Linked DNA regions of Allosaccharopolyspora coralli. The protein of the gene in region 1 binds, or shares a complex with, the protein of each later gene. Links are inferred from orthologs where the notes say so. Each region holds a gene or a part of one and is shown on either strand. Other genes may lie near its edges.

Evidence for each region.
Region 2: the proteins of trxA (region 1) and GIY23_RS12330 are in contact, whole or in part, in an NMR structure (PDB 2IPA), measured with the Bacillus subtilis proteins. The link is inferred for Allosaccharopolyspora coralli from one-to-one orthologs.

The regions. Positions count from the first base shown.
Region 1 is NZ_CP045929.1:4,816,641-4,821,888, reverse strand. Bases 1,021-3,958 are described here. They hold trxA (thioredoxin), read right to left. Parts: upstream 2,684-3,958; coding sequence 2,357-2,683; downstream 1,021-2,356. Other genes in these bases: trxB (thioredoxin-disulfide reductase), read right to left, coding at 2,782-3,786; GIY23_RS22485 (N-acetylmuramoyl-L-alanine amidase), read right to left, coding at 1,021-1,706. In the rest of the region: GIY23_RS22490 (amidohydrolase family protein), read right to left, coding at 1-474; more of GIY23_RS22485, read right to left, coding at 555-1,020; GIY23_RS22470 (hypothetical protein), read right to left, coding at 4,050-4,931; RNA polymerase sigma factor SigM, read right to left, coding at 4,928-5,248. UniProt on the Bacillus subtilis protein: Participates in various redox reactions through the reversible oxidation of its active center dithiol to a disulfide and catalyzes dithiol-disulfide exchange reactions.
Region 2 is NZ_CP045929.1:2,596,103-2,601,261, reverse strand. Bases 913-3,761 are described here. They hold GIY23_RS12330 (arsenate reductase ArsC), read right to left. Parts: upstream 2,684-3,761; coding sequence 2,141-2,683; downstream 913-2,140. Other genes in these bases: arsB (ACR3 family arsenite efflux transporter), read right to left, coding at 2,780-3,761; GIY23_RS12335 (hypothetical protein), read left to right, coding at 1,741-1,923. Outside these bases: 2,3-diaminopropionate biosynthesis protein SbnA, read right to left, coding at 1-295; more of arsB, read right to left, coding at 3,762-3,883; GIY23_RS12320 (ArsR/SmtB family transcription factor), read right to left, coding at 4,035-4,397; GIY23_RS12315 (ArsA-related P-loop ATPase), read right to left, coding at 4,470-5,159. UniProt on the Bacillus subtilis protein: Catalyzes the reduction of arsenate [As(V)] to arsenite [As(III)]. In vitro, can dephosphorylate para-nitrophenyl phosphate (pNPP).

The sequences.
Region 1 (5,248 bases):
GAAGCCGGAGAACCGGTCGGGACGACGCCGGACCTGGTCGGCGAGCAGGTCGTTCAGCGACCGGGCGGTGCTCACGGCGGCGTCGGTGTCGGTGAGGACCTGCACGCCGGGTGCGGTGAGGGACAGGATCGCGCGTTCGACGCCGTGCGCGTCCATGGTGGCGAGCCGGTCGCCGTCGAATTCCGCGAGCCGGTGCATGATCGGCTCGTAGTACTCGGGCATCACGCCGCCACCTGCGGAGACCCGCGCCAGCTCGTCGGGGTCGTCCAGGATGCGCTGCGCACTCGCCGGGTCGAGGAAGTGCTCTTCCAACGCCACCTTCGGCAAGGCCATGGTGTCCCCGGTTTCGCTCGGCGCACGGTCGTCGTGATCGTCGACGACCGTGCGAGGCCGGTCAAGCACGCAGCCCTCGGTGGGCGAGTCCCGCTCAGGTGCATTGAGGAACTGGCGGTTGTGCCCGTAGGGCACGGTCATACGTGACCGGCCTCGACAGGGTGGGGGGGGGCTCCGGGACGGCGGTACCGGACCACCGACCTCAGTTCCACAATGCCTTCTCAGGCACCCTCGGCGCGGGCGAGCTCGTGGCGCAGCAGGTCGTCGAAGGTGAACGTGCCGGTCGGCTGATCGTCCTTGCCGAGCAGGTACAGCCGCTTCACCCCAACCAGCAACGCCTCGGCGATGACGTCCCGGAACGCGGGGTCGAGCAGTCGCCCGCGGTCGTCCGGATTCGTCAGGTAGCCCAGTTCGAGGCGCACCGCGGGCATCCGCGTCAACCGCAGGACCTCCCAGGTCTTCGGGTGCGTGCGGCAGTCCCGCAGGCCCGTGCGGGCCACGATCTCGCGTTGCAGGAAACCCGCGAGCGCTTCCCCGACGGTCGAGGTCGTGCCGTTGCCGGTGCCGAAGTGAAAGCTCGCCAGCCCTTGCGCACCGGGGGCGGTGTTCGCGTCCATGTGCAGGGACAGGAACAGGTCGGCGCCGGCCTCGTTGGCGAAGTTCGCCCGGTCGATCTCGTGCGGGCAGGCGTTCGGGCCGCGCGAGATCAGCGCCTCCATGCCGGTGGCGACCATCCGGCCTTCGAGGCGGCGCGCGAAGTCCCACGCCAGGTCGGCCTCGGAGACCCCGCCGACGACGATGCCGCGATCGGTACCCCCGTGGCCGGGGTCGATCACGATGCGTTTCCCGCGCAGTCGAGGACCGGCGTTGCGGACCTTCTCCTGCTCCCGCAGGTAGACGGGTCGTCCGCCGCGGACCTTCGGTGCGAGCTGCTTGAGCGCCCGCAGCGTCGCCGGCCCGCAGATGCCGTCGGCGTTGAGCCCGTAGTCGCGCTGGAAGCTGCGCAGCGCGTGCTCGGTCTGACGACCGAAGATGCCGTCCGGGCGACCGGCGTCGTAGCCCAGTTCCAGCAGCCGCTCCTGCAGCGCGAACACGTCGTCGCCGCTGACGGGCCGGGTGACCAGGTACGTCAGCGAGCGGTCGCCGAGCCTCCACCGTGCGTCGGTCAGCGCTCGGTAGGTCGCGGAACCGACCACGCCGTCGGTGATGAGGCCGCGTTGCTGCTGGAAGACCCGGACCGCGTGCTCCACGGCCCGGTCGAACGTGGCGGGACCCGGACGGCCGTTGGCTGCGGGCAGGAGACCCAGCGCAGCCAGAGTGTTCTTGATCTCGGCGACGGCCGGACCCATGTCACCCCGGTGGAGTTGCTGCATGCACTCCTCGCTCGGCTCGGGCGCCGGTGGACCGGCGCGAAGGATGTTCGGTCTCCCCCGGTTCGTGCGCCACCTGCCGGAAACGCGTGGAATCCGGCACGCCGCGCTGCTCATTGTGCCTTGCGCCCGACGACCTTTCGCCAAGGGCCACGCGGACCGCCCACACCGCGTCACCGACACCTCACGGATCAGCAGCGGTGCGGGTCACCGGAGGCGGGATCGACTGCTACTCAGAGCGCATTGTGGAACGTGGGCGGCGGTACCGGACCACCTCCCCAAGTACCCGGATGCCCTCTCAGGCCGACGGCCCCGCCGTCACTGTCTTCATCGACAGGACGGCGGGGCCGCGTTAGCCGGTACCGCCGATACGGAGTCACTGCTCACACGCCGGGGCACGCCCGGACGCGCACCGTGACCGCCGCGCGGGGAAGCCCTTGCTCAGAGGGCGTTGTGGAACCTGGGTGGGTGGTCCGGTACCGCCGCCCCAGTTCGCCCCTCGCGGCGTTGGGGTCCTCTTGAGTACCAGGTGTACGCGGCGAGAACCCCTGCCTTGCGAGGCACGAACTCCAAACGCCGGAACCCCTCACCGTGCCCCGGCTGGGCACGTATGACCGTGCCCTACGGGCACAAAAGACAGTTCAAATGCACGCTCAGAGGTACTCGTCGAGGTCGCTGAGCAGCGCCGCCTTCGGCTTGGCGCCGACGATCTGCTTGACCGCCTCGCCCTTGTTGAACAGCAGCAGCGTCGGAACCGACATGACCTGGTAGTCCCGCATGATGCTCGGGTTCTGGTCGATGTCGAGCTTGACGACGGAGAGCTTGTCACCGTGCTCGCCCGCGATCTCCTCGAGCACCGGCGCGACCATCTTGCACGGACCGCACCAGGTCGCCCAGAAGTCCACCAGGACGGGCTTGTCGCTGTTGAGGACCTTCGCCTCGAACGAGTCGGCGTCGACGGTCTCGGTGTTGCCTGCCATGTCATCTCCCTCTCGGTGGCCCTGTGGTTGACGGGCGCTGTGTGTCGCTGTCGGTCGGTGCCGCCGTCGTGCTCGTTGCGGCGTGACTGACGCGGTGGTCAGTGTGCCGCCGCGGTGGCGGCCGGTCCGTACCCGCCGCCCACGTGCTCGGCCGCGACCTCGGCGACCCCGGTGGACTCCTGCTCGGCGAGCCACCGTTCGGCGTCGATCGCCGCCGCGCAACCGGAACCGGCGGCGGTGACGGCCTGACGGTAGGTCTTGTCGACGAGGTCACCCGCGGCGAACACGCCGGGAACGCCGGTGTGCGTGGTCGGCTGCTGCACGAGCACGTAGCCCTCGTCGTCGAGTTCGACCTGACCCTTGACGGTTTCGCTGCGCGGGTCGTGGCCGATGGCGACGAACATGCCCGCCACCGGCAGCTCGGACTCCTCGCCGGTGACCGTGTCCTCGAGCCGCAGCGACGACACCGTGCCGTCACCGAGCACCTCGGTGACCGTGGAGTTCAGCTGCCACTTGATCTTGTCGTTGGCGCGAGCGCGCTCGAGCATGATCTTGGATGCGCGGAACTCCTCACGACGGTGGATGATCGTCACCGACTTGGCGAAGCGGGTGAGGAAGGTGGCCTCCTCCATCGCCGAGTCACCGCCGCCGACGACCGCGATGTCCTGGTCGCGGAAGAAGAACCCGTCGCAGGTCGCGCACGCCGACACACCGCGGCCGAGCAGTCGTTCCTCGCCGGGAACTCCGACGTAGCGGGCGGCGGCTCCCATCGCGAGGATGACGGCCTTCGCGCGGTACTCGGTTCCGTTGGCGCGAACGAGCTTGACGTCGCCGTCGAGTTGAATCTCCTCGACGTCCTCGGCCCGCAGCTCGGCACCGAATCGGTCCGCCTGGGAGCGCATCTGCTCCATCAGGTCGGGGCCCATGACGCCCTCGCGGAAGCCCGGGTAGTTCTCCACGTCGGTCGTCGTCATCAGGGCGCCGCCGAACTGGGTCCCTTCGAAGACGAGCGGTTCGAGCTCGGCCCGTGCCGCGTACACCGCTGCGGTGTAGCCGGCGGGACCGGAGCCCACGATGATCACGTTTCGGACGTCGCTGCTCACCGCGCCCCTTCCATAGTCCGTGCACCGAAGAGTGCGGGGTCGTCGCACATCGCCACTCGGGGCTGCCCTCGGGCTGGTGTATGCCCCGAGCGTGGGTGTGCGCTGTCTACACCCCGCTCAACACGATCCTATGCGGGTCTGTTCCCGCCTCGGTACGGCCGTTCGTGAGTGACCCCGCATGCCGTGCGGTGAGGCCTGCCACCAGGCGAGTGGTCGTGCTGGTGTCGGGCCGGAACTCCTGCCGGAAGGGGGTGCGCGGCGTCTCAGCTGCCGAACGTGGTGTCCGAGATCGTGGCCGGATTGCCCGGTCCGCAGTCGACCCCGACGGTGAGCAGGCGGAACTGTCCGATCGCGCCGGCGGGCAGGATCAACAGCTGCGCGGGCGTGCCGTCGAGTGTGACGCTGCGCGCACCGATCGGTGTTCCGCTGTCGACGCCGTTGGCCTGTAGACAGCCGAGCAGTCGCTCGGGTTCGGTGAGCGCCCCGAGCTGGTCCGAGCGCATGACCTCGGAGAACTGGCCGGGCGTCAACCTCGCCTCGCCACCCTGCAACGCCAGCGGTGGCGGACCGGACGGGGAGCCGCTCGGCGGAGGTGCCTCACCCGCCTGCTGGGACGTGTCGTCACCGCCGGTGAGCATCGGACCGAGGATCGCGACCCCGAGTACGGCAGCGGCGGCGGTGGCCAGTGCCGCGGTCCATCCAGCACGACGACGACGGCGGGAAGCGAGGTCGACCGGCCGCGCGCCGTGCCCGTCGGGTTGCCGGACCGGTTGCGCCGGGGCGGGACGCGTGGGCAGCTCGGTGACCGAAGCCTGGTACTGAGCCCGGGAGTGCAGTTCGTGCTCGAGTGCCTCGTCGAGCCGTGCGGCCACGTCTGTGGGGATTCCCATCTGCGCCACGTCGCCCGCTGCCCTGGTGTCGGCTGCCCCGCCGTCGCGGGTCAGTTCGCCGAACTCGCCCAGCTCGGCATCGGCCGCGTCGAGTGCCGCGAGCACCTCGCGGGCTTCGGGGTCGGCGAGGACGAGCGGCCGGATCCTGTCCGTCGTGTCGGCGTCCAACGCGCCGGCGTGGAAATCCGCCAGTACCTCGGGGGTCCACGGCGGCCCTACCGGCGGCGGGTCCGCACGCCGTTCGTCGCCACTCATCGTCCCTCCCGTCGATGCTCGGCCATCGCGTCATCTGGGACGTTCGCATCCGCACTCGGGTTCCGTAGGTGCCCCAGAAGTTTCGCGAGCTTCAACCGGCCGCGCGCGCAACGGCTCTTCACGGTGCCGCCCGCGACCCCGATCAGCGCCGCCGCCTCGACCACCGAGTAACCCTGGACGTCGACGAGCACGATGGCCGTGCGCTGGTCCTCGGGGAGTTCGGCCAGCGCGTCCTGGATCGCCATCCGAGTGTCGCGCTCGGCCATGAGGTCCCTGGGCGTCGCGGGCTCACCGGGCCCGTCCTCGGGTAACGGCAC
Region 2 (5,159 bases), 2.2 Mb from region 1 along the record:
GCGACGTCTTGGGGTCGACGACTGCGGTGAACGAGAGCCCGTACAGGCCGGCCGCCATCGCGAGGGCGATGCCGAGGTTGCCGGACGTGCTCTCTACGAGCCGCGTACCCGGACGCAGCGTGCCCTCGTGCAGACCTTGCTCGACGATGAACCGGGCGGGCCGATCCTTCATACTGCCGCCAGGATTGAGCATCTCCAGCTTGGCGATCACTTCGGCATCGGATTCAGGGAAACAGCGGTCGAGCCGGACCATCGGGGTAGCGCCGACACAACTGACGACCGAATCATGGATCACTTCGGGGCCTCCTGAGGCCGCCCGATACGTCGATGACGCAACGGGTAGCTGAATGGTGAACGAACAGCGAGTGACAACCGCGGATTGGGTGATCCGAACGGGATCTTTGCGAACAAGACCGTGGCATCAACCAGAAATCTGTCGGATGTGCTCGAGAAGCTCGGGCACATAGGGCGCCTACCGACTAAGACAGCCCTTCAGATTCTCAGCTCTTACTCAGGCTGCTCTAGCTGATTTCTCAGGTTGGTTCCGTAGGAAACCGTACCGAAAGTTGCCGATCCGGCGATCCCGACTTCGACATGAATCACGTCAGCCATACGCGGTGGAGTGATAGGAGAACGGTTCCCGATGGCCGCCAGTGTGGTCGTGAGGACCACGGTCCAGCCGGAGCCGCGTGTCGGCGCAGTACAAGAACGGCGCCGATCAGTGGTGCGACGGCCAAGGTCAGCGCGAGCCAGGAACTCAGATCCGCTAGCTCCTCCGCGGCCGTCCGGTTAGGCGCGACGCACGCCCCATGGGAGTCCACCTCGCAGAGCGGAGTTCCGTCATGGCGATCGTGTGCGGGCTCGCTCGGCTGAGACTCGGGGACTGCTGCCTCGGGTGGGGCGCTCGGCGCCTGAGGCTGGGCACTGACGCCCGTGTCCTCGACCGCAATACGGGACACGGTCGCCGTGTAGGCCGGCTGGATCACGCTCGAGAGCAGGCCAAAATGGACGAAAACGAAACCAAGCAGCAAGAAAGGTAGCGCGACCAGCCCCCATCTCCGGCATGGTCGCGCGATCGCTTTCTGCACGAGCAACATGCTATACGTGAATGCGAGGACAAGCGAACGCATCTGTTGCCGTCTCACGCCATCGGATGGTCGCTGCGGACGGTCGACGAAACGTAACGCGTCGGGAACGTGAACGTCCGTTTGAGTAGCCTTGGCACGGTGGTATGGCCGTTCCTGTGTAGACCTCGATTGACCTGTACTAGCCACTCTAGTAGCTGGACCGACTATCGATCGGGGCGGGTACGAGTGACTCTCATTACAGGACTATTATCGTCGATAGGGACATTGGGTTCGGTAGCTGAGGTGGATCATGAATGGATGCAGGTCATCTCGGCAGCGCTATGGTCGTCCTGGTCGGCAGTGGCGGCGCTGCGTCTGGAGGATCGGGTTCTGCTGTGGCGGTGTACCGGCGGACTAACCTGACGGTGCGCCACTCCGCGGCGCACCGGGTGATTGAAGCTCCCACCGTTGCTGGCGCCGGTGCGCACGCGACGGATGATCAGGTCGCGCGTCGAGGTTGCCCTGCTACCGGTACTTGACCAACCTGCAGGGCGCCATCGAACGTCGACACCCGCCTCGTGGTCGCCGCTGAGGCCCGCAACCCGGCAACGGCAACGACTGCACCGTCTATCGCGAGTCCGGCACCGAGCGTGCCCTGGCCGGACGATCGGTAATGGCCGACAGCGGCAACCAGGCAACACCGGCGTGCCGACGGCCTCTGACCGCCTGGCAGGAAGAGCGCATCACCCACCGCACAGTTCGGGCACGGGACAAACACGCCTTGGCCGGAATGAAGCGCTGGAAGATCCTGCGCGACTACCGACGCGTGGCCGACACGCTGGCCGGCACGGGGTAACCGGTAGTACACGCCGAAAAGTCAACGCTCAGCTCTGTTTTGCCAGTTCAGAGACGTGGTTGAGTGGCCTTGCGCTCGTGGATGTGGGGTGCTCCCCGGCCTCGGCGTTCGCTAAGACGGACTTCACATCGCCGTTCAGGTCGAGGGAGTGGACGTCCTCGGGTGTAGCCGGCGGGGCCGGAGCCCACGATGATCACGTTTCGGACGTCGTCGCCGGTCACTGGGTGGTTTCCTTTCCGCCCACGAGCTCGGTCAGGAGCTGTTGCACGCGCGTGTCGATGTCGTCGCGGATGACGCGGACGGTCTTGAGGGGCTGACCGGCGGGATCGTCGAGGTGCCAGTCGAGGTAGCGCTTGCCGGGAAAGACCGGGCATGCGTCGCCGCAGCCCATGGTGATGACGACATCGGCGGCTTCGACTGACTCGTAGGTCAGGGGCTTGGGGAACTCCTCGGTGAGGTCCAGGCCGATTTCGTCCATGGCGGTGACCACCGCTGGGTTGATGGTCTCGGCCGGTGCGGAGCCGGCGGAGCGGACGGTGACTGTGCCTTGGGCACGGTGGGCCAGCAGCGCGGCGGCCATTTGCGAGCGTCCGGCGTTGTGCACGCAGACGAACAGAACTTCGGGGGCAGCGGACACGAGGTCTCCTTGGTTCTTCGCGGTGGCGGTCAGCCGCTCATGGGCCAAGCGTGTCGCGAGTGTGGCGAGGTAGGTATGCACCCGCGCCGTGGCGTTGAGCGTGGTGTAGGACTCGGTGACCACGGCGCGGATATTGGGTGTAGATCGGCGGCGGTTCGGTTGAGGAGTTCGGCTAACTGGGGATTCCTCAGCCGATGTTCCTCGGTGTCGTGGCGGTGGCTAGGTGGTTGGTCGGGCATGGTCGGCCTCCGAGGAGGTGGGGGTGAACCAGCGGCGGGCGGCCAGAGACACGTAGACGAGCCCGACGAGGACGGGGACCTCGATGAGGGGGCCGACGACGCCGGCGAGGGCTTGGCCGCTGGTGACGCCGAAGGTGGCGACGGCCACGGCGATGGCCAGTTCGAAGTTGTTGCCGGCGGCGGTGAATGCCAGCGTTGTCGACCGCTCGTACGACATCCGTAGGCCCTTGCCGAGGGCGAAGGTGCCCGCCCACATGATCACGAAGTAGATCAGCAGCGGCAGCGCGATACGGGCCACGTCGAGAGGCTGGCTGGTGATCGCCTCGCCCTGCAGGGAGAACAGCACGACGATGGTGAACAGCAGCCCGTACGGCGCGATCGGGCCGATCTTGGGCAGGAACCGCGTCTCGTACCATTGGCGGCCCTTGGCGCGCTCGCCGAACCGGCGGGACAGATAGCCTGCGATCAGGGGGATGCCGAGGAAGATCAGCACGGATTGGGCGATCTGCCACGCGGAGACGTCGAGTCCGACTTGGGGCAGGCCGAGCCAGCCGGGGAGCACGTTGAGGTAGAACCAGCCCAGCCCGGCGAAGGCCAGGACCTGGAACACGGAGTTCAGTGCCACGAGCACGGCGGCGGCCTCACGGTCGCCGCAGGCCAGGTCGTTCCAGATGATGACCATGGCAATGCAGCGGGCCAGCCCGACGATGATCAGCCCGGTGCGGTACTCCGGCAGGTCGGGCAGGAAGGTCCAGGCCAGTGCGAACATGACCGCCGGGCCGGCGATCCAGTTGATCAGCAGTGAGGACACCAGCAGGCGTTTGTCGCTGGTGACGGTGTCCAGCCGGTCGTAGCGGACCTTGGCAAGGACCGGATACATCATCACCAGCAGCCCGATGAAGATCGGCAGTGACACTCCGGAGACCACGTGCAGCGAGTTCAACGCGGTGTTCAGCCCGGGGATGAACCGGCCCGCCAGCAGCCCGAGCACCATGGCCGCCCCGATCCACACCGGCAAGAACCGGTCCAGCACCGACAGGCGCTGGACCACTGTGGTTGCCGGTTCTTCCACCGTGTTGGTCACTGCGGCACCTTTCACTCGTGGTCGTTATCGGCGAGGCGGACACACTCCGCTCGCCGTTACTTCTTGCAAGTCAACTCGCGCCGTGCCCGACGTTGTACTGCGATCCGGCGGTGCCAGCGTCATGGCAGATCACCGCAACGAAGATCGCCGGTCAGGCCGTCATGGGCGTGACCGGGGCGGGGCCCAGCACCGACGTCAACTGCTGCAACGTTTCCGGCAGCACCCGGTAGTAGATCCAGGTACCGCGCCGCTCACCGGTGATGATCCCGGCCTCACGCAGCACCTTGAGATGATGCGAGATCGTCGGCCCGGACAGCTCAAAAGCCCCGGTCAGATCGCACACGCACGCCTCCCCGCCGGCGTGGGCGGCGATCAACGACAGCAGCCGCAGCCGCACCGGATCACCCAAAGCTTTGAACACCGCCGACAGGTCCCCGGCCTGCTCGGCCGACAGCGGCTCCCCCGTCGTCGGCGAGCAGCACCACCGCTGCGGGCCCTGCGCTTGATTCGACATAGCTCTATCTTGACAGTCATCAATGCAGTGGGCAACTCGCCGTGCGGCGGGGCACAGGTCACCGGCGGGGCATCATCCGCCGGTGACGAGCGCGCTCAGCTGCTCCACGCCGACCGGGGCTGTGGCGGTGAAGGGCAGCACGGCGGTGCGTGGGGCGTGTTCGGTGGCCACCTCGGTGAGGTAGCGCCGTTCAGAACCGACCCGAGCCACCAGCAACGGGTCTGTCGGGCCGGCAGCGGTCAGGCTCTGGTTGACCACCCACCCGTAGGGCTTGATGCCGGCGCGGGCCAGATCGGCTTGCAGAGCCGCCGCCTCGTGCACCGGCGTGGCCTCCGGCAGGGTCACCAGCAGAATGCGGGTGAAGTCTGGGTCGGTCAGCCGGTTGAGTAGTTCGACGGCCTCGGCTGGTGGTTCCTGCCTGGTTTGCTGTGCCAATTGCCGTTGGTAGCTGCGGGAGGCGTCCAGCAGCAGCAGCGTATGCCCGGTCGGAGCGGTGTCGACGACGACGAACCGGTCGGCGGCTGCGGCCACAGTGCGGGCGAAGGCATGAAAGACCGCGATCTCCTCCGTGCAGGGGGACCGCAGGTCCTCGAGGAGCAGCCGTCGCCCCTCGTCGTCGAGGTGGGCCCCGGCCTCGGCCAGCACCGAGTCGGTGTAGGCGGCCGTCTCGGCGGCCGGATCGATCCGGGTGATCTCCAGGTTCTCGACCTCCGGGCCGATCGCCGACGCCACGTGGGCGGCCGGGTCGGTGGTGGTCAGCGT